One region of the Virgibacillus sp. GM2-2 genome, then DNA from elsewhere that is predicted to be linked to it. Evidence: predicted binding sites of a transcription regulator. Region 1 holds the regulator's gene; the other holds the start of a gene.

Evidence for each region. Region 1 encodes Rex, which represses fermentation and respiration genes when NADH is low (regulators of the CRP and FNR family bind a similar motif). Its sites were predicted from a motif close to TTGTGAAATATTTCACAA; they were not measured.
Region 2: qoxA (cytochrome aa3 quinol oxidase subunit II) is a predicted target of Rex. The motif match lies at 3,207-3,224, and genes of this name have one in related genera.

The regions. Positions count from the first base shown of each region.
Region 1 covers NZ_JBUZWC010000013.1:95,895-101,827, reverse strand. Annotated here, with positions in the region: gene tsaD (tRNA (adenosine(37)-N6)-threonylcarbamoyltransferase complex transferase subunit TsaD) at 1-828, shown strand, start outside; gene ACY9Z2_RS14540 (ABC-F family ATP-binding cassette domain-containing protein) at 1,109-3,031, opposite strand; gene moaC (cyclic pyranopterin monophosphate synthase MoaC) at 3,162-3,656, shown strand; gene ACY9Z2_RS14530 (redox-sensing transcriptional repressor Rex) at 3,659-4,297, shown strand; gene ACY9Z2_RS14525 (DUF3231 family protein) at 4,344-5,363, opposite strand; gene ACY9Z2_RS14520 (hypothetical protein) at 5,573-5,836, shown strand.
Region 2 covers NZ_JBUZWC010000006.1:106,502-112,434, forward strand. Annotated here, with positions in the region: gene qoxC (cytochrome aa3 quinol oxidase subunit III) at 1-263, opposite strand, end outside; gene qoxB (cytochrome aa3 quinol oxidase subunit I) at 263-2,203, opposite strand; gene qoxA (cytochrome aa3 quinol oxidase subunit II) at 2,223-3,158, opposite strand; gene ACY9Z2_RS09445 (DUF805 domain-containing protein) at 3,588-3,944, shown strand; gene ACY9Z2_RS09450 (NUDIX hydrolase) at 4,310-4,735, shown strand; gene ACY9Z2_RS09455 (penicillin acylase family protein) at 4,769-5,933, opposite strand, start outside.

The DNA.
Region 1 (5,933 bases):
GTACTAGAGGAAGCATTTAATCAAGCAGAAGTGACGTGGAATGAGATAGACGCAATTACAGTAACAGAGGGACCAGGGTTAGTCGGTGCATTACTTGTAGGGGTAAATACCGCTAAGGCATTAGCTTTTGCGAAACAAAAACCTTTGGTGGGAGTTCATCATATTGCGGGTCATATTTATGCAAATCGACTGGAACAAGAGTTTGAGTTTCCGTTGCTTTCCTTGGTTGTATCCGGCGGTCATACAGAGCTTGTTCTGATGCGTGATCATGGAGATTTTGAGGTCATCGGTGAAACGCTTGATGATGCTGCAGGAGAAGCATATGATAAGGTCGCTCGTATGCTCAAACTACCATATCCAGGTGGACCACAAATTGATAAATTAGCAATGGAGGGTGAAGAATCCATTCAATTTCCACGAGCTTGGTTGGAAGACGGTAGCATGAATTTTAGCTTTAGTGGATTAAAATCCGCAGTTATCAACACTATCCACAACGCAGAACAACGTGGTGAAACGTTAAGTCCAGCAGATATTGCTGCTAGTTTCCAAGCAAGTGTTGTGGAAGTGTTAACAGAAAAAACATACAAGGCTGCAATTAATCACGAAGTTAAACAAGTGATCATAGCCGGTGGTGTTGCTGCTAACAGAGGACTGCGAAATGCACTAGCAGAGCGATTTGCAGAATCGGATGTCCCGTTATTAATACCACCTATTCATTTATGCACAGATAATGCTGCTATGATTGCAGCAGCAGGAACGATTGCATTTGAGCAAGGAAGAAGGGCAGGCTGGGATATGAATGCTAATCCCTCGTTAACCCTTAAATAGAACTTATCAACAAACCTGTGGATATATTTCAAAAAAGCTTATCCTACAATACCCTTTCTGTGGGTAAAAAATGTGGATAATCCTGTGGTTAGTTGTGGAAAATGTGCATAACTATTTTAAATAGCTGTTTTTAAGCAACACTACTGTGTATATGTCTGTGGATTACCTGAATAACTATCAGATAAAAAATGCTGATTCGAGTGTACAATGTGTAACACCGAATCAGCATTTTTAATGAAAATTTTATATAGGCTACGGTCTCCTTGCTAATACTTCTGCTTTATTTATCTTGAAGTTCCGCCCATTCTTCCATCAATTGTTCAAGCGTTTGTTTAATTTCGCCCGTTTCTTTTGTTAGCGCTAATGTTTTTTCGTGATCTTGGAAAATTTCCGGTTTGGTCATTTCTTGCTCCAGTTCAGCAAGCTCATTTTCCTGCTCCTCAATTAGCTTTTCTAACTCTTCTATGCGACGCTTTATTTTTCGCTCTTCCCGTTGTTTTTCTTTTCCTTCTTTAAAGCTTAATTTCTTTGTGTCTGCCTGTGGCACGTTTTGATGGCTCTCATTTAGACGTTTACGCTCTTCCATTTCTTCCTTTTTTTCCATGTAATAATCGTAGTCACCAAGGTACTCCGTTACTTGGTTTTTTTGAATCTCAACAACCTGTTCGGCAATTTTATTAATAAAATAACGGTCATGCGATACGAAAATAATTGTACCTTCAAAATCCATTAATGCTGATTCGAGCACCTCTTTACTATCAATATCTAAATGGTTTGTTGGTTCATCCAATATAAGAAGATTAGCATTTAATTTCATTAATTTTGCTAATGATAACCTGGCTTTCTCGCCACCACTAAGCGCGTTTACAGGTTTTAAAACATCATCACCCGAAAATAAAAAATTGCCTAAAACCGTTCGAATGTCTTTTTCTTTATCGTTAGGATAATGATCCCAGAGTTCATGCAAGACAGTTTTGTTTGGGGATAAGTTGGTTTGCTCTTGATCATAATAACCAACTTCAACGTTTGTTCCAATTTGAATGGAACCAGTAGTTGGCTTAAATTGACCAGTAATCATTTTTAACAACGTCGTTTTGCCTATTCCGTTTGGTCCAACAAGCGCTATGCTGTCACCTCGGTTTACGTTCAATTTCATACCTTTAAATAGATAGTCACTGCCATCTTCATACTTAAATGCTAAGTCATTAATTTTTAAGACATCATTACCCGAACGTTTTGACGTAGTAAAGGAAAATTTAGCAGATGATTCATCACCCTTAGGCTTGTCTAGTTTGTCCATTTTCTCTAACTTTTTTCTTCTGCTCTGTGCCCGTTTGGTAGTTGAGGCACGTACAATATTCTTCTGTACAAATTCCTCTAGTTGTTTAATTTCCGTTTGTTGTTTTTCGTATTCTTTAAGCTCCTGTTCGTAATCGAGAGCACGTTGATCTAAATAGTTGCTATAGGTTCCGAGATATTTCTTCATCTTATTACGGGAAATTTCATAGACAATTGATACTGTCTTATCTAGGAAGTACCGATCATGGGATACAATTGTGACTGCTCCAGGATAATTAGATAAGTAATTTTCAAGCCATCCAAGTGTGTCAATATCTAGATGGTTAGTCGGTTCATCCAAAATAAGCAAAACGGGTTTCTGTAATAGTAGCTTTCCTAACGCTAAACGAGTTTTTTGCCCACCACTTAATGTGCTAATTTCCGTTTGATAATCCGACTCAAAAAAATGAAGCCCGTTTAATACAGATTTGATGGATGCTTCATACTGGTATCCACCTTCTGTTATAAATGCCTGTTGTTTTGTATCGTAATCTTTTAAAAGCTGTTCATATTTCTCATCAGAAAGGCTAGATGAATTCTCCATACTCTTTTCAAGCTTGCGTAACTCTTGTTCTTTTTGAAGGAGAGAGTCAAATACTTCTAGCATTTCATCCCAAATTGTTTTTGTTGATTCAAGTCCTGTATGTTGAGATAGATATCCAATCGTAAGGTCCTTAGGTTTATGGATCATTCCTTCGTCATAAGAAAATTCTCCAGCCATTATTTTAAGTAAAGTAGATTTCCCAGCACCATTACGACCAACAATCGCAATTCGATCCTGATCTTTTATTTCGAGTTTAATATTTGATAGAATTTTCTCAGCGCCAAATGACTTACTAATATCATTGACTTGCATAATAATCATTGCGTTCACCTCAGTAACAACAGTGTATCGTACAACCCAATTTCCAGGCAATATTTTTGTGAATATATTCACGACTTATTAGCCTTTTTCTGCTAAAATGTACTATAACGTTATATTTGGAGATGAGCATATGACAGATTTTACTCACTTTAACCAACAGGGTAGAGCGAAAATGGTGGATATTAGTGAGAAAAAAGAAACGGAACGGACAGCAATCGCGCGATCCAGCATTTTTGTTACGGAAGATATATATAGGGGAATTAATGATCAAACGATGAAAAAGGGTGATGTTTTGGCGGTTGCCCAAGTTGCTGGAATTATGGCAGCAAAAAAAACGTCAGATTGGATTCCGATGTGCCATCCTTTACAATTGAAAAGTATTGATATTTCATTTGACTGGGAAGTAGCAGATGAAATGTTTGAATTAACCATAGAGGTGTTTGTTAAGACGAAAGGTAGTACAGGTGTAGAGATGGAGGCACTTACTGGAGCGTCGGCTACAGCATTAACCATTTATGATATGTGTAAAGCGCTTGATAAAGGAATGGTTATAGGTAAGACATACTTAGTTGAAAAAAAAGGCGGTAAGTCAGGAGACTACTTGCGAAATGACAAGGAGGAGTAAGTTTGGCACAACATAAAATTCCGCAGGCTACTGCCAAGCGACTGCCATTATATTATCGATTTATAAATAATTTACATCATCAAGGGAAGGCAAGAGTTTCTTCAAAAGAGTTAAGTGAAGCCGTTAAGGTTGATTCAGCAACCATTCGAAGGGATTTTTCTTACTTTGGTGCGTTGGGCAAAAAAGGCTATGGCTATAATGTCGAGTACCTGTTAAAGTTTTTTCGAGAAACCTTGGATCAGGACGAAGTTACAGAGGTTGCACTAATTGGCGTAGGAAACCTTGGCACAGCGTTCCTACACTATAATTTCATGAAAAACAATAATACAAAAATCGTTATGGCTTTTGATGCAGAACCAAGTAAGGTAGGGGAGGATATCGGTGGCATACCGGTGTACCACATAGATCAATTAGAAGAGAGAATGGACAATGTTCATGTAGCAATATTAACGGTTCCATCAAGTGAAGCGGATACCATCACAGAACGGCTTGTACAGACCGGAGTTTCAGGTATATTGAATTTCACACCTGCCAGAATTACCGTGCCTGATCATATACGCGTACATCATATTGATCTAGCAGTAGAGTTACAGGCACTAGTGTATTTCTTAAAGCATTATCCATTAAATGAGTTAAATTAAACCCAGAGGAGCTATTCCTCTGGGTTTTGTTTATCGATTTTATCTTCTATTCACGTTTTTGATTGATCAATTTATTACGATTGTCAGCCTGAGGAGGTTCTTCCATCCAACCATTTTCAATCATAATATCACTACCATCGTTGGCATATTGTCCGGTCTCAGCTGCCAAACGTATATACGTCAATGGAAGATCTTTACGCATACTTTCAGCAGAACCTACACCATAGTTAGCAATTCCTGCCGCACTTAATAACACATTATGGTACATCATTACCTTATCCGAGAAAACAGGTTCAGTGGAATCAGTAATATCAGCATCCCACGTCATGGGAGCTTGTATATCATTATCGATTAATTTATCACTAAAAATCCGAATGTGTTTCTTCGTTATGTCCTTTCCTCGAAGCATATATTGCCTTACTGATTTTGCATTTGCAGTTTGTCCAAATGCAGTACACATCATAAAACCGAGCGTACTCGTTTCCAAGTTAGTGGATAAATGCGAGATTTCAATTGCATTGAGCGGACGTTTTTCATTAAATAGTGAAAATCCATCCATGTATGACTTTTTCTTGATAAAATTAACCCTCTTTGGATTTGAAATATGAGGAGCTCGAATTAATAAACCTTTGGCTAGCATTGTTTCTGTAGTTTGATTGTACAGATTGACAGCGTTAGTTAGACAAGTTTGGAGTGTAGCTCTTACGTCTTCACGGGTTGATGTTGCCAGATATCTACCGTATTGTGGTGTTCCTAACTTTCCCATTTTGTTTAGATAATCCAAAAAGAATGTATCCTTGAAAAGGCGCTTCCCCTCTAGATTGACGTCTTGATCTGTAAAGCCGATAGGTATTGGGAAGTTTTCGTTACGAAAAATATCTTCCATAATATTTATTGCCTGGACTGTTTGATCATAAGCAGATTGAAGATGGGCTTGTATATCCGGATCATCATTAACATGAAGACCATATGTAACAAAACACTTCGTCATACTATTTGACATATAGCACGACCAAAGGTTTCCCATCTCAGAAGCAGTTAATGGTTTGTGGCTATTTTCACTCATTCCTAGTTACCTCCAAAATAATTTTCTAAATGTATTATCTGGAAAAACACCACAATTATTCGTTCGTATTCCATTATGGCACTTAGAGTAACTACTACAGGGTTTTTGTCCAATCAGGGCACTCTTCATATACATATGTTATTAACACAATGGATGGACAAAAGTATTACTTTCCATTGCATAAAACATGAAAGGAGTAATAAACTAGCATGTCATGTAATCCTTATTATGATCAATGTAGAAAATATATGGGACGCCCAGTCGGTATTCGAACCAGAGACGGAAGAGTTCATCGTGGAATTGTTACGAACGTCAACAACACACATGTTTTTTTAAGACCAATGGGTAATCAAAACCTTGGAGGCTTTGGTTACGGCTGGGGCTGGGGTGGCTTCGGTGGTTACGGCTATGGTGGCGGTTATGCCGTGTCACTAGCAGCAATTGCAGCACTTTCGTTATTGTTTTTCTGGTAATAGTAAAGCGTATGTACACGATTTTAAGTTCGTAAAAACTAAAAGGCATGTTCTTGTAAAATAGAGTCCAACTAAATGACGGATAGAGCCTTTTTAA
Region 2 (5,933 bases), on a different contig from region 1:
CTTCGCATCTGGTGAATCGCAATCCCACATGTAAAACTACTTGTCAGTAGAAGAAACGTCATAATAAGTGTGCCAGTTGGCTCAAATAATTCACTTGGTAAAGGTGCTTCTGCCGTCCGGCCGAACAATACAGCATAAGTGGCAAAAAGTGTTGAAAACAATGCGACTTCAGCAGCAAGGAATATCCAGAATCCAAGAATACTTAACCTACCATTTTCTGTGCGATACTCCATTGGTCCGGTGTTAGCTACTTGTTCACTCATTATTTTAACCCCCTTGCTGAGCGCTCAATCTGCTTAATTTCATCTACTTCTACGTGATAGCCATCATCATAGTCAAATGATCGAACTCCCATCATGATAATAGCACCAATTAATCCAATTACAGCTAGTGTAATCCATTCAAATACAAGTGCAAAGCTAGCAAAGAACAAGATTCCCATCATGATGAATGGTTTACCAGAATTACTTGGCATATGAATCGGCTCTAGTTTTTTCTCATCAAAAGTTTTTTCTCCAGTTTCTTTCATTTTCAACAGTGGATCATACCCAAGGTTATCTGGCAACGTTGCAAAATTGTAATGGGGAACAGGAGTCGGTGTTGCCCATTCTAATGTTCTGCCAAGTCCCCAAGCATCTCCAGTTTTTTCGCGTTCACTATTACGGAAGCTGTAATAAATGTTATAAACAAAAATCGCAAAGCCTAGTCCCATACCAAATGCACCAATTGTTGATATAAAGTTAAGCGTAAACCATTCTGGTGCAATATAGAATATTCTTCTCGGCATTCCGTCTAACCCAATAAAGTATTGTGGGAAGAAGCAGACATGGAAACCGATAAGGAAGAACCAGAAACTCCATTTTCCAAGTCGTTCGTTTAATTTATGGCCGAACATTTTTGGATACCAATAAATGAGTCCGGCAAAACACGCGAATACAGTACCAGCAATTAATACGTAATGGAAGTGGGCTACTAAGAAGTAGGAATTATGGAACTGGAAGTCTGCTGCAGCCATACCGAGCATAACACCAGTAACACCACCAATTACGAAGCTTGGTATAAAGGCAAGTGACCAAAGCATCGCCGTTGAAAATTCAATTCGCGATTTGTAAAGTGTACCGAGCCAGTTGAATATTTTAACCCCAGTCGGTACTGCGATAAGCATTGTTGAAATCGAGAATACCGAGTTAACAAATGCACCTGCACCCATTGTAAAGAAGTGGTGCACCCAAACTAGAAAGCTTAGTCCAGCGATGATAATGATTGACCATACCATCGCGTTGTATCCGAATAAACGTTTTTTTGCAAAGGTTGCTATTACTTCTGAGAAAATACCGAATGCTGGTAAGATAACAATGTATACTTCGGGGTGTCCCCACATCCAAAATAGGTTTGCCCACATCATTGGTAATCCTTCACCAGTAAGCGTAAAGAACTGGGATCCAAAAATACGGTCAATCGTCATTAATGCTAATGCTACTGTCAAGATAGGAAAGGCAAAAACAATAATGAAACAAGTAACTAATGTCGACCAAGTAAAAATTGGCATTTGAAACAATTTCATACCTGGTGCACGCATTTTTAATATCGTAACCATTAGATTAATACCTGTTGCCAAAGTACCAATCCCGGCTAATTGCAGCCCCATTAGGTAAAAGTTTTGTCCAGGACCAGGACTCATTGCTGCACCAGCAAGTGGTGTGTAACTAGTCCAGCCTGCATCTGGAGATCCTCCGATTACAAATGAAATGTTAAATAACATTGCACCAAAGAAGAAGGACCAGAAACTTAGCGCATTGACAAAAGGAAATGCAAAGTCACGAGCTCCAATTTGCAATGGAACAATAATGTTCATAAGCCCAATAAGAAAAGGCATAGCCATAAAGATAATCATTACAGTACCATGTGTAGTAAAAATTTCATTGTAATGCTGGGCATTTAAAAAGTTCATATCTGGAAAGGCAAGCTGTACACGCATCATGAGCGCGTCCATACCACCTCGAAATAACATTGCAAGCGCACTTAGAATATACATTATTCCAATTTTTTTATGGTCAACAGTAGTCAACCATTCGCGCCATAACCAATTCCACTTTTTGAAATAGGTAAGGATGAAGATGATTGCAGATGATACAAGTCCGATTGCAACCATACCACCATAAATCAACGGTTCTCCTGTGACAAAAAATTCATCCCATTCCATAATTACACCTACTTTCGATTTAATGTTCCTTATTGTCTTGTTGACCGTTATTTTCTAAATGCATTGGTTCCTCATAGGCATCCCCATAGCGTTTAATGTAATAATCCATACCTGCTATTGTGCCGTGATTCACCCATTGTAAATGTGTTGATGAGAATGTCATTCGGTCAACTAATCCTGGCGCTAATAGTTCATTATATTTTTCCTGCGTAAGTTTCGGTGCTTCTTGTTGTTTCTCACTTACCCAGTCATTAAATTCACTTTGACTCTCGGCATATACTTTGAAGGTATGCTCCGTAAATGCCTCGCCATTAAAATTTGAATTACGACCATCATAAACACCAGCTTCATCCGCTTGAAGGTATAGCTTTGTTTGCATACCAGCCATATTATACTTTTGCCCTCCAAGAGCTGGAATCCAAAGAGCTGTCATTGATCCAGCTGAAGATAAGCGAAATTCGATTGCACGGTCAGTAGGGATATGCAAATAATTGACCGTTTCAATCCCTTGTTCTGGGTAGCTAAAAAACCATTTCCAGTTGGCCGTTGTCGCATATACGACTAACGGTTCCTTGTCACTGGAAGACTCTGGAGGCTTTTCTAAATCATATAATGCCTGAACTGTCGGTATCGACAATAGTGTCACAATGATTAAAGGAATAATAATCCAAACTGCTTCAATTGCTTTATTACCATGAAGGTCTGGTTTATAGCTTTCTTTTTTTCGATTTGGACGATCACGATATTTAATAACGATAACCGTAAACGCCACATAAACCACTATAATAATCCCTGCCATATATAAAAGGGAATATAAAATAAGGTCTTTTTGAGTTTCTGCCACTGGCCCCTTAGGATCAAATACCACCATTTGATCGCAACCACTTAGCAGAAAAACAAGACCTAAGAGCAAAAAGGTAAACCATTTTTTACTCTGACGTTTTTTACGATTCATGCGGAACACTCCCACCGTTTAGCAATAGTAAAAATCAAACTAAATTGTTTGTGATAAGTATAACAAATGGAAATAGGTAAGTAGAGGAACTTGCGATAGTAAAATCAAATGTTCACTTTTTTGTAGATTTTTTGATACATAATGTTCTAGAATTCAGCCTGAAGCTTTGGAATCAGTGTAATTTTGTGAATGTTTGCAGTGTTTATGGATATGTTTTTATTCTAATTCTCCATAACTTTACTAGTACTTCCTATTTTATTTCCTGTTTATACGCCTTTCTAAACAATTATTAGAACTTATTGAGTTAACATTTTCGTTGCCCTGAATTTATCAATACAAATGAAACTAAGGCTATCGCTATTAACAAATAACTGAAGTGAATTTTATGCTACAATTTAGTTTGTCGGAAAATGGGAGGTGACAATACATATGGATTGGTATATGAAGGTTATCAAAAACTACGTTGGTTTCAGTGGGAGAGCAAGACGGAAAGAATATTGGATGTTTACCTTGGTTAACTTTATTATTTCATTGTTTTTAATGTTTTTAGAATATTATACGGAATTGATGATGTTTTCTATCCTATCAGGACTTTATTCATTATTTATTTTTTTACCATCACTCGCTGTTACTTTTCGTCGGTTGCATGATACAGGGAGAACCGGCGCCTGGATATTGATTGCGCTTATTCCGATTATTGGAGCGATTGTTTTACTTATATTTACTTGCTTAGATAGTGAAGAAGATATGAACGAGTATGGTGAGAATCCTAAGTATAGTTACTAAAGAGTTAGGGGCTACCTTCATGATTGAATGTGCTCTCATGCTATTGGCAGTTAAGGAAGTACGGTTACTCGAAGATTGACACTAAAGCGGACACTAGATTCCTTATTCGAGCAAAATTGGGGCGAATGTGTCTGTCGTGGACTCAGGGTACGCTATTTAATGAAAAGAGCCTGATTTCATCCTGTTTTTATCTAAATAACGCATCCTGAGTCCACTTAGCCCATAAAACAGGAGCTAAAAGCAAAAATAACGACTTCTGAGTCCGCTACTGATAGAACTATTCCAAGTGGATTAGTTCTCAGTTTATACAAGAAAAAAGTTATGTAAGATAAAATAATAATTTGTAAAATCGAGGGGGAATAAACATGTCAAATAATTTTATCGTAAACGTCGAAGCGGCAATACATACAAATGATCAATTTCTGCTCATAAAGCGATCGGAAAAAGAGGAACATGCTGGTGGACTATATTCGTTGGTCGGTGGAAAGGTTGATTTTCAAGAAAGTGAACTTAATGTCTTGGAGAATAATCTCAAGCGAGAAGTTTTCGAGGAAATTGGGCTTACATTAGAAGGGGATTTAAGGTATGTTCATAGCACAACTTTTATGACTGGTGATGTGCAAGTATTAAATGTGGTATTTCTCTGTACACGTTTTACTGGTAAACCTTATATTAAAAGTCCCGATGAAATTGAAGAGATTAAATGGATGACGTATAAAAAAATACAAGAATGTGATAGTATCCCCTCGTGGACTAAGTCAAGCGTTGTATTGACTGGAAAACTTATATAATGGAAAGACCCTGCTATTTGGCAGGGTCTTTACTTATGGTTTCAATAGTAGTTTAAATCCGTTTGTTTGATTCATTCTGGTTGCGTGATAGTTGCCTTCAACCCAATCATTCATTTGGTCGTGATACCATTGACTTTTGAAATGACCTGCCTGACCTGGTCCTACTATATGGTAACCGGTTCCTAAATCATTTGTATCTACAACAAATCGCCAAGATGCACCATGGTCAACAATGCCAGTATTGGAGTCATAGCTTGCCGCCATAGGGGTAACGCCACTTCCTCCTACAGGAATTGGATCTTCTTTGTTGAAAAAGAATGCTAGAATAGGGCTAATATCTGATAATGGATGATAAAATTGAACTCTGTGGTAATCTCCCCATTGCCAACTTGCTAAATCGTTTCCGAATTCTTCGGTTAGATGATTTAGGGTATTTTTTAATGCGGTTTGCAGTACTTTTTCAAAACCCCCATTTTCCTGAATCCAAATTGAATCATTTCCTTTTCGTAGTATTTCATCGGTTGTTTGGCCACGGCTTCCAAATAAGTCCATCACATCTTTAGGGATTTCATCCTTGTATAATATCGTTTCAATCTCATCTAACCAGTGATGAAAAATCAACGGTTGTGGAGCGTTTACGTCATCTACATAATCCCAATTTGAAAGGAGTTTTAAAGCTTTCTCTTCTTCAGGTGATAGTTTCGTGCTACTTAGTTGTTCGATAAATAGGGGAACAAACTCCCTTGCCTGAAGGTTAGTTTGATCCATTTGTAACTTCTGCATATGCTCAACTGTGAAATCATCTCCAGCAGATAAGACCTCAGCAATCCGTTCATATCGATAAGGTTGTGCCCACACATTGCTTATGTGATATGGGTACGCATCACCAATAATTTTATTATTCGCCGTCGCTATAAATCCCTTTTCCGGATTAATAACAGTTGGTAATTCATCGAATGGAATGTAGCCTTTCCAATCATTTTCCTCTTCCCAGCCTTCAAGTGGTAGTAATGCATCATCTCCATTTTCATAAATGGGGATATTACCATTTGCCTTATATGCAATCGTTCCATCTTTTGATGCGAATACAAAATTTTGAGCAGGTGAGAGGAATTTTTCCAATCCTTTCTCAAATTCATTCCAGTTAGAGGCACGATTGATTTCTAAAATTGCTTCCAGCTCGGTCGTAGGTTCTAGT